4 regions of the Bradyrhizobium sp. 31Argb genome follow, and region 1 is predicted to be linked to each of the others. Evidence: riboswitches for the same ligand, from Rfam matches in the RefSeq annotation. Region 1 holds a riboswitch; each other region holds the start of a gene.
What was found. Region 1 has a riboswitch for cobalamin ahead of AAFX91_RS31960 (TonB-dependent receptor). Riboswitches for the same ligand answer to the same signal wherever they lie in the genome.
Positions count from the first base shown of each region.

Region 2: it holds a riboswitch for cobalamin, as region 1 does, so the genes downstream of both, AAFX91_RS25020 (TonB-dependent receptor) here and AAFX91_RS31960 (TonB-dependent receptor) in region 1, are expected to answer to the same signal.
Region 3: it holds a riboswitch for cobalamin, as region 1 does, so the genes downstream of both, metE (5-methyltetrahydropteroyltriglutamate--homocysteine S-methyltransferase) here and AAFX91_RS31960 (TonB-dependent receptor) in region 1, are expected to answer to the same signal.
Region 4: it holds a riboswitch for cobalamin, as region 1 does, so the genes downstream of both, AAFX91_RS27450 (DUF1636 domain-containing protein) here and AAFX91_RS31960 (TonB-dependent receptor) in region 1, are expected to answer to the same signal.

Region 1 covers NZ_JBEGDB010000240.1:6,386-10,064, reverse strand. Annotated here, with positions in the region: gene AAFX91_RS31970 (ABC transporter ATP-binding protein) at 1-502, opposite strand, end outside; gene AAFX91_RS31965 (FecCD family ABC transporter permease) at 499-1,473, opposite strand; cobalamin riboswitch at 1,656-1,853, shown strand; gene AAFX91_RS31960 (TonB-dependent receptor) at 1,965-3,679, shown strand, end outside.
Region 2 covers NZ_JBEGDB010000145.1:12,195-15,873, reverse strand. Annotated here, with positions in the region: gene AAFX91_RS25020 (TonB-dependent receptor) at 1-1,157, opposite strand, end outside; cobalamin riboswitch at 1,242-1,442, opposite strand; gene AAFX91_RS25015 (hypothetical protein) at 1,469-2,287, opposite strand; gene AAFX91_RS25010 (CoA transferase subunit A) at 2,284-3,192, opposite strand; gene AAFX91_RS25005 (ABC transporter permease) at 3,189-3,679, opposite strand, start outside.
Region 3 covers NZ_JBEGDB010000061.1:28,745-32,423, reverse strand. Annotated here, with positions in the region: gene metE (5-methyltetrahydropteroyltriglutamate--homocysteine S-methyltransferase) at 1-1,631, opposite strand, end outside; cobalamin riboswitch at 1,738-1,939, opposite strand; cobalamin riboswitch at 2,072-2,291, shown strand; gene AAFX91_RS14865 (ribonucleoside-diphosphate reductase subunit alpha) at 2,406-3,679, shown strand, end outside.
Region 4 covers NZ_JBEGDB010000175.1:201-3,879, reverse strand. Annotated here, with positions in the region: gene cobG (precorrin-3B synthase) at 1-1,122, opposite strand, end outside; gene AAFX91_RS27450 (DUF1636 domain-containing protein) at 1,220-1,591, opposite strand; cobalamin riboswitch at 1,685-1,902, opposite strand; gene AAFX91_RS27445 (hypothetical protein) at 2,020-2,220, opposite strand; partial or broken gene AAFX91_RS27440 (CobD/CbiB family cobalamin biosynthesis protein) at 2,273-2,568, opposite strand; gene AAFX91_RS27435 (hypothetical protein) at 2,590-2,772, opposite strand; partial or broken gene AAFX91_RS27430 (hypothetical protein) at 3,480-3,679, opposite strand, start outside.

The sequences.
Region 1 (3,679 bases):
CGGTGGGCTCGTCCGCCAGGATGATCGGCGCCTCCACCGCAAACACGCGCGCCAGTGCGACGCGGCTGCGCTCGCCGCCGGAAAGCTCGGTGACGCGGCGCTCGGCGAACTCCATGACGTCGGCCGCCTGCATCGCCCGCACCACCGCCTCGACATCGCGCGGGGACAGCCGTGCCGGATCGGTGGCACCATGCGGATAGCGGCCGAGCGCGACGATGTCGCGCGCGGGCAGCGGCCAGTGCACCATGTGCCCTTGCGGAAGATAGCCGAAGCGTTTGGCCCGTTCGCGCAGCGGCAGCGCGGCGAGCGCCTCGCCACCCACCTTGATGACACCATCGGAGGGAATGAGACCGGCGAGCGCGCGCAAGAGCGTGGTCTTGCCGGCTCCGTTCGGACCGACCAGGGCGACGAGATGACCTGAGGCGAGTTGCAGCGACACGTCGCTGAGCACGCGGCGGCCGGCGAGCGCGACGTTAAGATGTTCTGCGACAAGCGCCGTCATGCGACGCCTCCGCCGAGCGCGCGGCGCTCGCGTACGATGAGATAGAGGAAGAACGGCACACCGATGATCGAGGTCAGGACGCCGACCTTGATGTCCGAGGTCGACGGGATGATGCGCACCGCGATATCGGCCGCGAGCAACAGCGCCGAGCCCGCGAGCGCGCTGGGCACCAAGAGCCGCGCCGGGTCGTGGCCGATCACGGGCCGCATCAGATGCGGCGCGACCAAGCCAATGAAGCCGATGGTGCCGGTGACCGCCACCGCGCCGCCGACGCCGAGCGCAACGCCTGTGATCACGAACAGCCGCAGGCGGCCGACATCGACGCCGAGACTTTGCGCGGTCTCTTCGCCAAGCGTGAGCGCACGGAAGGCGCTGGCCTGCGACAGCAGGATGGCCGCGCCGGCAACGATGAACGGCAGCGCCAGCGCGACATGCTGGAAGCTGCGATCCTCCAGCGAGCCGAGCAGCCAGAACGCGATCTCCAGCACCAGGAACGGATTGCTGGCGAGGTTCATCACCAGCGCCGTCGCAGCGCCCGCAAGGCTCGAAATCGCAAGCCCGGCGAGGATCAGGATCAACAGCCCCGCATTGCGGCCAGCGATCGCGAGCAGCACGAACACCGAGCCGAACGCGGCGATGATGGCGGCGACCGGCAGCGCGTAGGAGCGGACATCGGCCAGCCCGAGCGCGATCACCAGCACCGCGCCGAACGCCGCCGATTGCGGCGCGCCGAACAGCGAGGGCGAGGCTAAGGGATTGCGCAACAGGCCCTGCAGCGCCGCGCCTGACAGGCCGAGAATGGCGCCGATCGCGAACGCCAGGATGGTCCGCGGCAGGCGGATCTCGCGCACGATCACCTGCGTTACATCGCTGCCGCCACCGAACAACGCCTCGATCACCGTCAGCGGCGACAGCCGCACCGGGCCGGTGCCGAGCGAGATCAGCATCAGCACGGCAACCAACGCAATCATCGCAACGGTCGCCCCCAACCGCCGCCGCGCGGCGAGACCCGCCGCTATCGTGAAATCCTGTGCACTCATCGCGCCCTGCTTCTTGCAGCGAATTCGGTGGCAGACAAGCGACACCGGAACAAAAAAGCGTATTGGGGATGGGGCGCCGCAGTTTCGCCGGGATTGACTCGGGCGTCGCCAAAATCCTAGATGGCCCCGACGGTTCCTATCGGGATCAAAAGGGAATGCGGTACCGGGAAACTTCCCTCAAGCCGCGGCTGCCCCCGCAACTGTATGCGGTGAATCCTTCGTCTTATGCCACTGGGCGTCTCGGTCCTGGGAAGGCGACGAAGGGTAACGACCCGCGAGCCAGGAGACCTGCCGTCTTACGTGGTCACACGCGACGATGTCGGTCGGGGAGTACAGGCATTTGCTTCACCTGAAGCGCGAAACGCGATGGTGAGCCTCGGATCGCTGTGACGTGCCACTGACGTCATACCGAGGTCTCGCCGATGTTCTCTGCTATCACCGCCACCAAGCAACGCCGGGCACTCCTGCTCGCGTCGAGCATGCTGGCGCCCGCCTTGTACGTTTCTGCCGCGCAGGCGCAGGAAGCGTCCTCCGAACAATTGCCACCGGTCGAGGTCAGAGCGCCTGGCGACCACAACCGCACCCGTGCCAAGCCCGCTTCCGACGGCACTCCAGGCCCCCGGCGTCCCGCGCCGGGCCAGGTGCCGACCACCGCGCAACCGGCCGGCGGCGCGGGCTCGGGCGGCGGCGCCGCTAGCGGAGCTTCATCCGGTGGCAGCGGCGGCAGCCCGCAGTTCGCCGGCATCGTCGGGACGTCCTCGACCGTGATCACCGCCGACGACATCGCGCATTCGCCATCGCACACCTTGCCGGAGATCATCGCGCAGGCGCCCGGCGTGCAGCTTCAATCGCTCTATGGCGGCGTAAACGGCGCCAAGACCTCGGTCGACCTGCGCGGCTTCGGCGCGTTCGCCACCGCCAACACGCTGTTCCTGCTCAACGGGCGGCGCCTCAACGACATCGACATGGCGCAGGTCGATCTCTCGACCATCCCGCTGGATTCGATCGAGCGCATCGAGATCACCCGCGGCAACAGCGGCGCCGTACTCTACGGCGACAACGCGATCGGCGGCGTGATCAACATCGTCACCAAGACCGGCATCGGCGGCCCGCCGGTCTCGATCCGGGGCGAAGCCGGGTACGGCTCCTTCAACCAGCGCATGGCCGCGATCTCGACCGCGATGAATTCCGGGCCATGGTCGGCGTCGTTCTACGGCAACGGCATCAAGTCCGACGGCTACCGCGTGAACAATGCGCTCGACCAGCGCAACGGCGTCGGCAATCTCAACTACACGACGCCGGACCTGAAAGCATTCCTGACGGTGACCGGCGACGACCAGAAGCTGGGCTTTCCGGGCGGCCGGATCGTCGACCCATCCGCCGGCATCAACCAACTCGTCACCGACCGCAGGGGCGCCGCCACACCGTTCGACTACGGCAACCAGCAGGGCGCGAGCGCGACGGCTGGCTTCACCAAGACGCTTCTGAACGGCGTCGACCTGATCGTCGATGGCGGCTACCGCCAGAAGGACACGCAAAGCGGATTCTTCGGCGCCTCACCATTCATCAGCGCGACATCCACCTACAATGACGCCGCGCTGCAGACCTGGTCGATCACGCCGCGGCTGAGCATCAACAATTCGATCTTCGGGATTCCGTCGTCGATCCTGACCGGCATCGACTATTACGACGCGACGTTCAACCAGCAGCGCGGCGCGTTCCGGGGCGTGCCGCCGATCCATACCTACGACCTGTCGCAGCAGTCGCTCGCCGGCTATTGGATGCACACGGTCGGCCTATTGCCCACGACCGATTTCTCCTATGGCGCGCGGGTGCAGAACACCTGGCTCAACGCGCGCGACCGCTACGATCCGAACGCGCCGTTCGCCTTCGACGCGCAGGCGACGCCGCTCGACCAGAGCGAGACCAACTACGCGCTGCATGTCGGCGTCGAGCATCGCTTCACCGAAATGTTCTCGGTGTTCGCCCGCGCCGCGCACGCCTTCCGCACGCCCGATGTCGACGAGCGCGTCTCGACGGGTCCCGCGTTCGACGCCTTCTTCAATCCGCTGCCGCAGAATTTCCAGTTGAAGACCCAGACCTCGCATGACGTCGAAGGCGGATTCCGCGTCAAGAC
Region 2 (3,679 bases), on a different contig from region 1:
AGATCGACATCACGCCAGTGCCGACGGCTGGTCAGGTAGTAGAGTGTGTTCTGGACCTTGACTCCGTCCGCCGCGTCCCACTCGGTCTTGAACTGGCTCCAGTTATCCTGATAGCGGATCGCGCTGTCGAGCACGTTGTAGTTCTTGAACCGCAACGCGTCGTCGATTGCGCCGTTGATCAGCGGTGTGCCGAAATAGCGCGAGGGGCTTCGATTGCCGTAGTCGTTCGAGAGTGTGAAAGCGAGATTTTCGGCGGCCTGGACCCGCACCGCGGCCGAGATCGCCAGATTCGATGTCTCGTCGCGGTCAACCCAACCGTTCGACATGTTGCCGACGGCATTGACGCGATAGGATACGTTCGGATTGATCGGGCCGCCGCTATCCACTGCAATGCGTCGCGTCGTATTGGTATCGAGCGACATCTCGGCATCGTTGTAGGGCGTCGTGACGGGTTTTTTGGGGATCACATTGATGATCCCGCCAATCGCGCCTTCGCCGTACAGAACGGAGGCTGGCCCGCGCATGATCTCGATGCGATCCGCCGACCACGTATCGAATGGAAAGGTCACGGTTCCGGCACCAACATAGAGGCGAGTGCCGTCATAAAGCGTCATCACCGAATTGCTTCCGGTGAAGCCGCGTGTGCTGAACGAGAGGCCGCCATTACCGGGGGCCGGGCTTGCGGTAAAGCCCACTGCGTTCTGGGTGACCGCGTCCGTGATACTATGCTGGCCGCGTTCTGCGATGGTCTGCGAGGTGATCGTTTCGACGCTGGCGGGCGTTTGCAGTGGAGTGAGGTTGAGGCGGCTGCCACTCGCGTTCTGCTTGTTCAGGCTCAGCGTCGGCGATGGCGTGTCGGATGTTGCGATCGAGGGCGCGGCACTGCGTGCCGCTGCGCTCCGGCTCGACTGAGATCGCGCAGGTCGCGCTGCGGAAGTTGAACGCTGATGATTGAGACGCTTTGCCGGAGGCTTTTGCGGCTGGGTAACGCTGACCGGAGGCAAGACATGGGACGAATCAGGCTGCTGGGCCTTTGCAGAACAAGAGTGGAGCAGCACAATTGGGAGAAGGCATCCGAACGCGAGCGCAGCATGACGCTGCCTTGGGATAGTAACGATAGAGAGCACGAGCAGGCCTCGGTATGACGTCAGTGGCACGTCACAGCGAACGAGGTCTCGCTCGAACGTGCCTATGGCACGCTGGGCGAAAGCAATGTCTGTACTCCCCGACCGACATTTTCGCGTGTGACCACGGCTGACGGCAGGTCTCCTGGCTTGCGGGTCCTAACCTTTCGTCGCCTTCCCAGGACCGAGGCTCCCAGTGGCGTATGACGAAAGATTCGCCGCTTACAGTTGCGGGGGCAGCCGTGGCTTAGGGGAGAAGTCCCGCACCACGTTCCCTTTTGATCCCCGTCGAGGGGAACCGTCACTCGTGATCTACGGGGGTGTCTGAGCCGAAGTCAATCCTGTCATTGGGCCGGCATCAGGACACCGCGCGGATCCACGTCGCGGCGGAGGATGTGCAACTCTTCTGCTGTCGGCGCCTCGGTTTCGGGAATCGATGAAAGGTCGCCGAGGTCGAATCCGGTGGCGTCCTGCAGCTCCTGCCGGCTGACACCGCAGTGGATCGAGCGGACCTTCATGTGCCCGGCCTCGCGGTCGAAGTCGAAAAGACATTTGGGGGTGACGACCATGCAGGGGCCGCCCCAGTCAAGGCCGAGCTTCCTGCGCCCGTCGAGCCCTCCCGGGTAGCCGACGCCGGAGACGTAATCGACCTTCTCGACGAAGTTGCGCCGGTCATGGTGTGGCATCATCACATATTCGCGGCGGAACAGCGTCATGTGCTCGGGCTGCAGGATGGGGCCGACGAGGCGAACCTTGGGCCGGTCGTGCGGGCCGACGCAAACACTGTTGATGTTGCCGACGCGGTCCACCTGCACTGCACTGCTGAATCCGAAGCTTACATCGCCGCGTTTGAGCACGAACTGGCCCGGATAGTCGACCATCTGGGACTCGCACGGCAGGTCGCGCAGCATCGCGCTGTGCTCCGAGTCGGGCAGCCGGTCGATCTCGCTGAAGTCCGGGTTGTGGTAGCAGCCGGCGAGCAGGATGGTCAGGTTCGGCGCATGCATGCGCTTGGCGAGCTCCATGGCCGCAAGCGGGATGCCGGTCCCGAACAGGGCCGCCGCGGCGCCCGTGAGGAGACCCGTGAAGCCGACCTCGCGATCGGCAAAGCTGCGCGCCAGCGCGACGGCGAGCGTTTCGTTGAGGGTGGCGGGCGCGGTCATGCAAGGCTTCCGAGATCGGTGAGACGGGAAAGTTGGGCGGCGCCGAGCTTGTCCAGATAAGCGAAATGGTCTGCCGGCCGGCGGACCCAATCATCAAGGTATCCGGCGAAGGTGCCCTCGCTTGCAGAGGCCGCCACATAGGCATCGAGATGGGTATCGTCGGCGAGATATCGCCCCAGCGTAGGCGTCGGATGCGCGCCCCATGGGACCTCCACCACGGCGCTGATCCGATAGGAGGGCAGCTCCACGAAACGGGCATGCCGCTTGATGAAGGATTTCGGTACGATCTTTTCCGCCGTCACGATGACATGCTCGCACGAGCGGGCCATGAGCACGTCGCCGCTCTGCGGCAGCAGCCGCCGCGCCGGCGTTACGATGTTGCCCTGCTCGTCAGCCGCGATGGCGTGGATCACCACCACATCGGGATTTGCCGCCGGGAAAGCGTGCAGCCTGCGGCCGGTGATGGGGCAGGGGAATTCCTTGATCTCGTCGTTGTAGGTGACGACATCATTGCCGCCCAGAAACTTGGCCGGCCAGAAGTCGAAGCCATCCTGGTTGGCGCGGAAGCGGTCCCAGCAGGCCATCTCGGGATAGTCCACGACTTTGAGGCGTCCGCCTTCCACCGCGCGGCGATAGTTGCGTGCCAGGCCATGCTTCTCCAGCCCCACATAAGACGTTTCGACCTTCTTCAGGCAGCCGGCGCCTGCCAGCATGTCGACATCGAAGGAGTGAGCGGATCCGATGATCGTCAGGTCACGCCGGCCCTGGCGGATCAACTCGCGCACGAAGGCCATCGGTTTCTGATAGACGGCGAAGCCGCCGAGGGCGAGCCGGCAACCGTCGGGAACGCGTCCGGCGGCTTCCGCCAAGGTAATCAACTTCGAGGCAAGTGGAGCTTTGCTCATGCGAATCCGTCCGCACGTGTGCGCTGCCGGCGGAGCATGCTCCACCAGACGGCGAGGATGATGACGAGGCCCTGGGCGATCAGGAACACGATGGGGTCGATGCCGGCGAGAACCATGCCGTTGCGCAGCACGGCGACGAACATGACGCCGAGCACAGTGCCGATAAGGCGACCATAACCGCCATTCAGGCTTGTTCCGCCGACGATGACCGCGGCGATCACGTCGAGTTCGACGTGCTCGCCGACGGTGGCGCTGCCCGAGTTCAGCCGCGAGACGAGCATGATGCCGCCGATCGCCGCGAGCACCTGGACAATGATGAACACGGCAATGCGGATGCCTCGCACGGGCACGCCGTAGCGCGAGGCTGTGATCGGGTTGCCGCCGACGGCATAGAGGTGGCGCCCGAAGCGCAGTTGCGATAGCAGCAGCCAACCAAGTCCGATCGTGCCGGCCATGAGAACGACCGGAGTGGGCAGCCCGAGAACGG
Region 3 (3,679 bases), on a different contig from region 1:
AGGATCGGCGGCCGGACGCAGCGCGAGCCGTAGGACTGCACCCAGCCGAGTTCGGTGAAGGCGAAGCCGGAAAGCTGCTCGCCAAAATACTGCACCATGTCGTTGCGTTCGAACTCGCCATGGACCAGGACGTCGAGCCCGATATTCTCCTGCCAACGGATGGCGCGCGCGGTCTGATGCTGCAGATAGGTCTTGTAGGCGGTATCGCTGAGTGCGCCCTTGGCATGCGCGGCGCGTGCGTTCCTGACATCGGTCGTCTGCGGGAAGGAGCCGATGGTCGTGGTCGGGAAGCGCGGCAGGTTGAACCGCTCGCGCTGCACCTCGACGCGCTCGGCGAACCGGCTGGCACGATGGCGCGTGCCGTCATCGATGGCGGCGAGACGCTGGGCAACCTTCACATCGTGAATCCGCGGCGAGATCTTGCGCGCGGCCGCGGCGGCATCGGATGCTCGGATCGCTTCGGACGCATGGGCCCGGCCACTTCCAAGAGCCGCGCCGAGGGCGGCAAGTTCTTCGAGCTTCTGCGCCGAGAATGAGAGCCAGGTCTTCACCTCGGGATCGAGCTTCGTCTCCAGCGCGAGATCGATTGGCACATGAAGCAGCGAGCACGATGGCGCGATCTGGACGTGTTCCTTGCCGAGCTTTGCGACAACGGGCTCGAGCTGATCGAGGATCCGGCTCAGATCCGCGCGCCAGACATTCCGGCCGTCGATCACGCCGAGCGACAGCACGCGCTGCTTCGGAACATCCATGAGATCGCCGAGCTGTTCAGGCGCGCGCACGAGATCGAGATGCAGGCCGGCGACCGGAAGGTCAAACGCGACCGCACGATTGCCGCCGAGCCCGCCGAAGCAGGTCGCCAGCATGATCCTGATGTCCGGCACTGCTTTGGCGATTCCGGAATAGGCGCGCCGTAGGGCTTGCTGAGCTGCGGCATCCAGATCAGTTGCGAGACAGGGCTCGTCGATCTGCACCCATTCCGCGCCGCGGGCAGCGAGCTCGCGCAACACTTCGATGTAGACCGGCAAGAGCCTGTCGAGCAGCGACAGCGTGTCGAAATGCGCGTCCTTGGACTTGGCCAGTTTCAGGAACGTGACCGGGCCGATCAGCACGGGACGCGTCTGATAACCCAGTGCCTTCGCCTCCTCATACTCTTCGATCGGCTTGCGCGAGGCGAGCGCAAAATACTGGTTCTTGCGAAGCTCCGGCACCATGTAATGATAGTTGGTGTCGAACCATTTCGTCATTTCGAGCGCCGCCACGCCGTGCGCGTGATGGCCATGTCCGCAGGCCTCGTCATGCGCGTCGGCCTTGGTGCCGCGTGCCATCGCGAAATAGGTCGCAAGCGGCACTGCGCCGCCGGTCCAGCCATAGGTTTCCGGGATCGCGCCGACCATCGCGCAGGTGTCGAGCACCTGATCGTAGAACGAAAAATCGTTCGACGGGATCACGGTGATGCCGAGCTTCTTCTGCCGCGCCCAATTGGCCGCACGGAGCCCGATGCCGGTTTCGATCAGCGTCTTTTCGTCCGATGCGCCGGACCAAAAGCGTTCCAGCGCGAATTTCAGTTCACGGCGCGGACCGATCCGCGGCGTTCCGAGAGATGCAACAGCAAGTGAAGTGGAAGACATTGGCTTAACCCCATGAGTTGGGGGCAAAGGCCGTAGTGACACGTCTGGATTCCCTGCGCGAGGTGTGCACGGAATCGCAACCGCACCACCGGGACACCCCGCCCGAGGACGTGTATGTTGTCGAGGCAGGTCTCCTGGCTCGCGGGTCGTTGCTGCGGTCCGGCCTTCCCGAAGCTTTGCAGGCTTCAGTGGCAATTGTGGACCGCGGCTCGCCGCTTACAGTTGCGGGGGCAGCTCCGGCTTTACACCGGCTTCCCTCTTAGCTCCGGAAAAGATCTCTCCGAAGAACCACGACGCGTTCACTTACCGGCAAGATCGCGCGAAGGTCAACTCGGATGACATCACGTGCGCGTGGCGCCGGTTGTTCACAGCATCGACGGCATGGACCGAAATTTTTGCGCTTCGCCCATACGTCCCATTGACACCATTCCACAAATCGCACCAGATGTAGCTGTCACGGTCCATCATGACGCAAGGAATGGTGGCTAAGAGGGAAGCCAGTGATCGCGCATTTATCGCGAGAATCCGGCGCTGCCCCCGCAACTGTAAGCAGTGAGTTGCTCCCGACTTTAGACGTCACTGATGCGGCATCGCATTGGGAAGACGGGGAGTAACGCCGACCTGCGAGCCAGGAGACCTGCCGTGACAGCAAATAACGTCCACGGGCGGGGTGTCCCGGCGGTCGCTTGCAGGCTCATGCCGGTGCGCCGCCGGCATCATCACGCAGCGTCGCCTCCGGCATCCGGCCCCAACAAACATCACGGGGTCTGCAAGATGTCACTCTCTCTCGATCGCGAAGCCACCGCGTCGTCTCTCATTCACCTGCGCCCCGAATCGATCGCGGCGCCGGAGGCGCGGCTGCCGATGCAGGTGATCCGCCGCAACGGCACGGTGTCGCAATTCGATGCCGGCAAGATCTCGGTGGCAATGACCAAGGCCTTCCTCGCGGTCGAGGGTCATACGGCGGCAGCGTCGCGCCGCGTGCACGAAGCGGTCGAGGAATTGACCGCCGAAGTCGTCGGCGCGCTGTCACGCCGGATGAGCGAAGGCCGCACCTTTCATATCGAAGACATCCAGGACCAGGTTGAACTGGCGCTGATGCGCAGCGGCCATCACAAGGTGGCGCGCGCCTACGTGCTCTATCGCGAGGAGCGGGCGCGGCAGCGCGCCGAGCAGCAGGCCGCGAAATCAGCAAAGGCCGCGGCCGGCCCAATCATCCACGTCACGCTCGCGGACGGCAACAAGGTGCCGCTCGACCATGCGCGGCTGGCGATGATCGTCGGCGAGGCCTGCGCCGGGGTCGACGGCGTCGATGCCGCGCCTGTGGTGGCAGAAATCCAGCGCAATCTGTATGACGGCATCAGCCAGGATGAACTCGCGCTCGCCAGCGTGATGGCGGCGCGCACGCTGGTTGAGCAGGAGCCGAATTACGCCTATGTCAGCGCGCGCCTGCTGCTCGACAAGCTCCGCACCGAAGTGCTGTCCTTCGTGCAGGGCGCACCAACCACTGCGTCGCAGGCGGACATGGCCGTGCGTTATGGCGAATACTTCCCGGTCTACATCAAGGCCGGCATCCGCGCCGAATTGCTCGATCCCGAGCTCGGCCGCTTCGACCTGAACAAGCTCGCCGCGGCGCTGAAGCCGGAGCGCGATCTCGCGTTCCAGTTCCTCGGCTTGCAGACGCTTTATGATCGCTATTTCCTGCATGTCCGCGGCGACCGGATCGAATTGCCGCAAGCCTTCTTCATGCGTGTCGCCATGGGTCTGGCATTGCGCGAGATCGACCGCGAGGCACGCGCGATCGAGTTCTACAATCTCCTGTCCTCCTTCGACTTCATGGCGTCGACGCCGACGCTGTTCAATTCCGGCACGCTGCGGCCGCAACTGTCGTCCTGCTTTCTCACCACTGTTCCTGATGATCTCGACGGCATCTTCAAGTCGATCAAGGACAACGCGCTGCTTGCCAAATATTCCGGCGGCCTCGGTAATGACTGGACCCGCGTGCGTGGGCTTGGCGCGCACATCAAGGGCACCAATGGCGAGAGCCA
Region 4 (3,679 bases), on a different contig from region 1:
GCCGTGGCTCAAGCCACGCATAACTGGCGCGGCGCGCGGCGAGCCGTCGCGGATGAGATCGAATCCGGCGCTGGTCGCAACCAGCGTGATCGCGGTCGCCCCGGAATGCGCGCAGCCCTTGGCGCAGCCCGAAACGTGGAGGCGCGCGTCCGCGGCGATGTGCGGCGCAAGCGCGGCAGCCAGCGTGCGGGTATCGGCAAGAGCCTCGCGGCAGCGCGGCGCGCCGCTGCAAGCGATGACGCGAAGCGCTGGGTCATCGGCCTCGGTGATGAGGTCCGCACCGCGCGGCATCGTGCGTGCTCCCTCAGCAAGAATCATCCGCCACGGTGTCATACGCAACCCTTGCGCATCTGCGGCAATAAGCCGAAGCGCCGAATGGGGCAGTTGCCCGAATGCGACGCCGACCATCGCACCCAGCGGACAAAGACCGGGACGAGGCACAGCGATCGTCGGTGCGGGCTCGGTCCTACCGAGCAGTGCATCCGGCAATCTCGCGCCGGCCATGATGTGGGCGGCCATGCGCCCTCGCCTGCCGCTGGTGCCGCCTGAGGTAATGAACCATTCGGCAAGCGCGACTGCAACGCTCACAGCGTCGCCGCGCGTAACGGAGCGACCAAACTCAGCGCCATCGGCGCGCACCAAAAGGCCGCCCGCGCGGCCACGCTCGATCCGAATGTCCGCGGATGCGCCAGCAAGCACCCGTTCCTTGCCGTCATCGACAGCGAAGCCAAATTTGGTCGGAAGAGCTAGCCCACTGCCGGCAAGGGCCTGCTCCAGTTCGGCTGCGAGCGAACGCGTGTCATCGCCTATGCCCCAGAACGGTGTCACCAGGATGTTGCGATGCGACTCGGCCTCCGGATCATGGTCAAGCAGCTTCAATTGGGCGAGACCGTCGAGCAGAGACAAGTGTCCCTGATCACTCACGCCTCTGATCTGGAAGTTGGCCCGGCTGGTCAAGTCGATCAAGCCGTTGCCGTAACACTCTGCCAGATCAGCCAGCCCTGCCGCCTGTGCCGCATCGAGCCTTCCGCCATAGGGGCGCACGCGGACCACGAGCCCGTCGCCTGACTGCATCGGCCGCAACGCGCCAGGGCACCAGCCCTTGATAGCGACCGTACTCATGACGCCTCGCGCGGCGCAGCCGCGATCGAATTTCGGCGCGTCTTCCAGAGTGATGCCAAGCCAGTGACGACCGTGACAGGGACTTTTGCGAGCGTGTTCATTCCGCGGCTTCTGGCAGGGCGGCGATAGGTGGAATGCGAGCGAGCGATTGTTTGCGGAAGATCTCCGGCCGGCTGCGCCATGGCACGATGCCATCGGGTGCCGCCGCGTAAGCTGACGCGCCGGCAATCACGTCGTGCGCGTTGCCATCGGACAAGCGACCGTAGACATAGGACCACCGTCCCGGCGCGCTGAGCGCGACCGAGCAGCCCTGGTTACAGGCGGACAGGCATTCGACGGGAACGACGACGCCGTCAGGCACGCCCGCGTCGAGAATAGCGGCATGCAGGCGCGCACCGGGCGTAATCTCGCCTTCCCCGAGCGTCTGGCCCGGGCGGCATGTGATGCAAACGTGAAGAGTGACGATCATCGCCCCTTCCTGAATTGACGGCGGGAAGCGATGAGGTGCACGAACCGTCCTTGAGGAGGCTTCGCTTTCCCCGTCGCGGAACACCCCGTCCGCCGGTCTCAACGTTGCGCTGGCAGGTCTCCCGGCTTGCGGAGCAGGGTCTTTCCCTTCGATCCCCGCCTTCCCGATCCCCAGGGGATCAGTGGCTTCGGGCATCTCTCCGGTCACGGTCGCGGGGGCGGCTGCTTTTCAGGCCAAGCCGTTTGGCTCGAGCCCTATCGCATTCCCTCTTCGCCTGTCGCAGAACAGGCACCAACGCGGGCCGACCATTTGCTCTGGGCCGCAACTTGTCAAGCCAAAGGGACCACGCCGGATGATGTCCGAACCAGATGCCGCCGAGGACGGGGACATCGTCGCGCCCGAGGGCTCCACCGACGCCCGCCAGGCCATCAAAATGGCGAAAAAGGAGATGGTCCGCGAAAGATCAGGGCGACCAAGGACGGCGAAGAGGGACTGATCGGGCGCAGGTGATAAGCCAGGGCTAGCTCGGTAAAGCTTTCGTCGATCACTAGACGGCCGACACGCGGCAGGATCGAAAGAAGTTCACTCTGATCATGATGCTTTCCGTCGGGATCGTTCGGGTTGACCACGATCGCGAGCTCAGCCCTCGCGAGCGCCTCGAGTTCCCGCCGCGATGGTCTCGTGATACGCTCGCGGACCGCTGAGCCGCTCGCCGAGCGCTCCAGCTATGGCGGCTTCGAGCCAGCCGGCATTAATCGAGCGGCGCCGGTTCGCATCGCGCATCATGCATGACCACCCTGCGAAGACCGGGGCGCGCAGCACGAAGAGAACAGCGGTCAGGCGAGCTGGAATGAAGTTTGCCACATCATCGATGCGCGCGCCGCAGCCCAACCAAGAGCTTCGTGTCGCGGCGTATGATGGCCGATCATAGAGTCCAGTGCGTTGATCGCCTTGTAGCCGGCAATGCCAGGTACCCCACCCCGACCAAGCCGGGATTTCTACTTCAGCAAATATGCGCCTGCGAATTGTTCGGCCATCACCGCACGTTCTTCTTCAGTTTGACCCAAATGCGACATCGACCCGTGATGGTCCTTCGCATCCAGCGTATGATGGTCATTTCGATTTAGCACCTCCTCCATCCCTGCCGGATCAGGCTGCGTTGTCTCGTCGAGGATCGGCATGGGCATTTCGGTGGCAGGGCCTGGCGCGGCGAACGCTAAACTAGTCACAACCGATAGCGGAATGCCGAGTTGCACTCGGGGGAAGCTCCCTTCGAGGGCGTGATCGCGGCCTCGTGGGAGGGCCGCTACAGGTCACCTCCGCGGCCGAAGTCTCTCCGCGAAATCATCAAGCAAAAGGAAAGCAATGAGCGCGATTGACCACTGGTGAGTCGTGCGACATACGGATCTTTCTTTACAGGCGTCTCTGGTTGCTCAAATATCTTCTGCGGTGGGTCAGATATCCCCCTCCACATCTGTCACAGATAGGGAGGCTCTTCTATGATCCTATTCAGGATAGTCTTCGCAGTAAGCGCTATCTTGCTAACCAGGGATGCATTTGCGGAGCCGGGGAATCTGGATCGGGACAGCCCCATTTCGCTTTGGGTCGCCAGCAGACTGCACCGATCTGGGAATGACATACGTGGGGAGTGATTCAAAAGGGGACGGTGACAAATGCTGGACTGGAACGAAAGTGTATTGTTCAGGTTATCCCGCCCCTGAAGTTGCATTCATCGGTTATGATGCTTGTGACGGTTTTCAATGTCATCGAACGATGTGCGGTAGCAATCCCAGTCCGGGTCCGAGGGTAATCGCAAGTGAGTCTTGGTACTTCTGTCCTGCCTGCGGCAGTGCAAATATTAGAAGGATCTTGAGATTGAACAAAGTTCCTAACGCACAGATTGCGGGTGCTTGTCCGTGGCGATATTTCTAGGTTCGTGATCATTGGGCAGTGCGTAGGCGCAGTCAGCGCACATGATCGCCCGCTTGTCGCCGATGCAGGTCCGATCCTTGCCGCCGTTGTGCTTGCAATCGCGGCATTTGAATAGGTAGTCACCTGGCGCGCGGAAGATTGACGGAGCGGATCGCT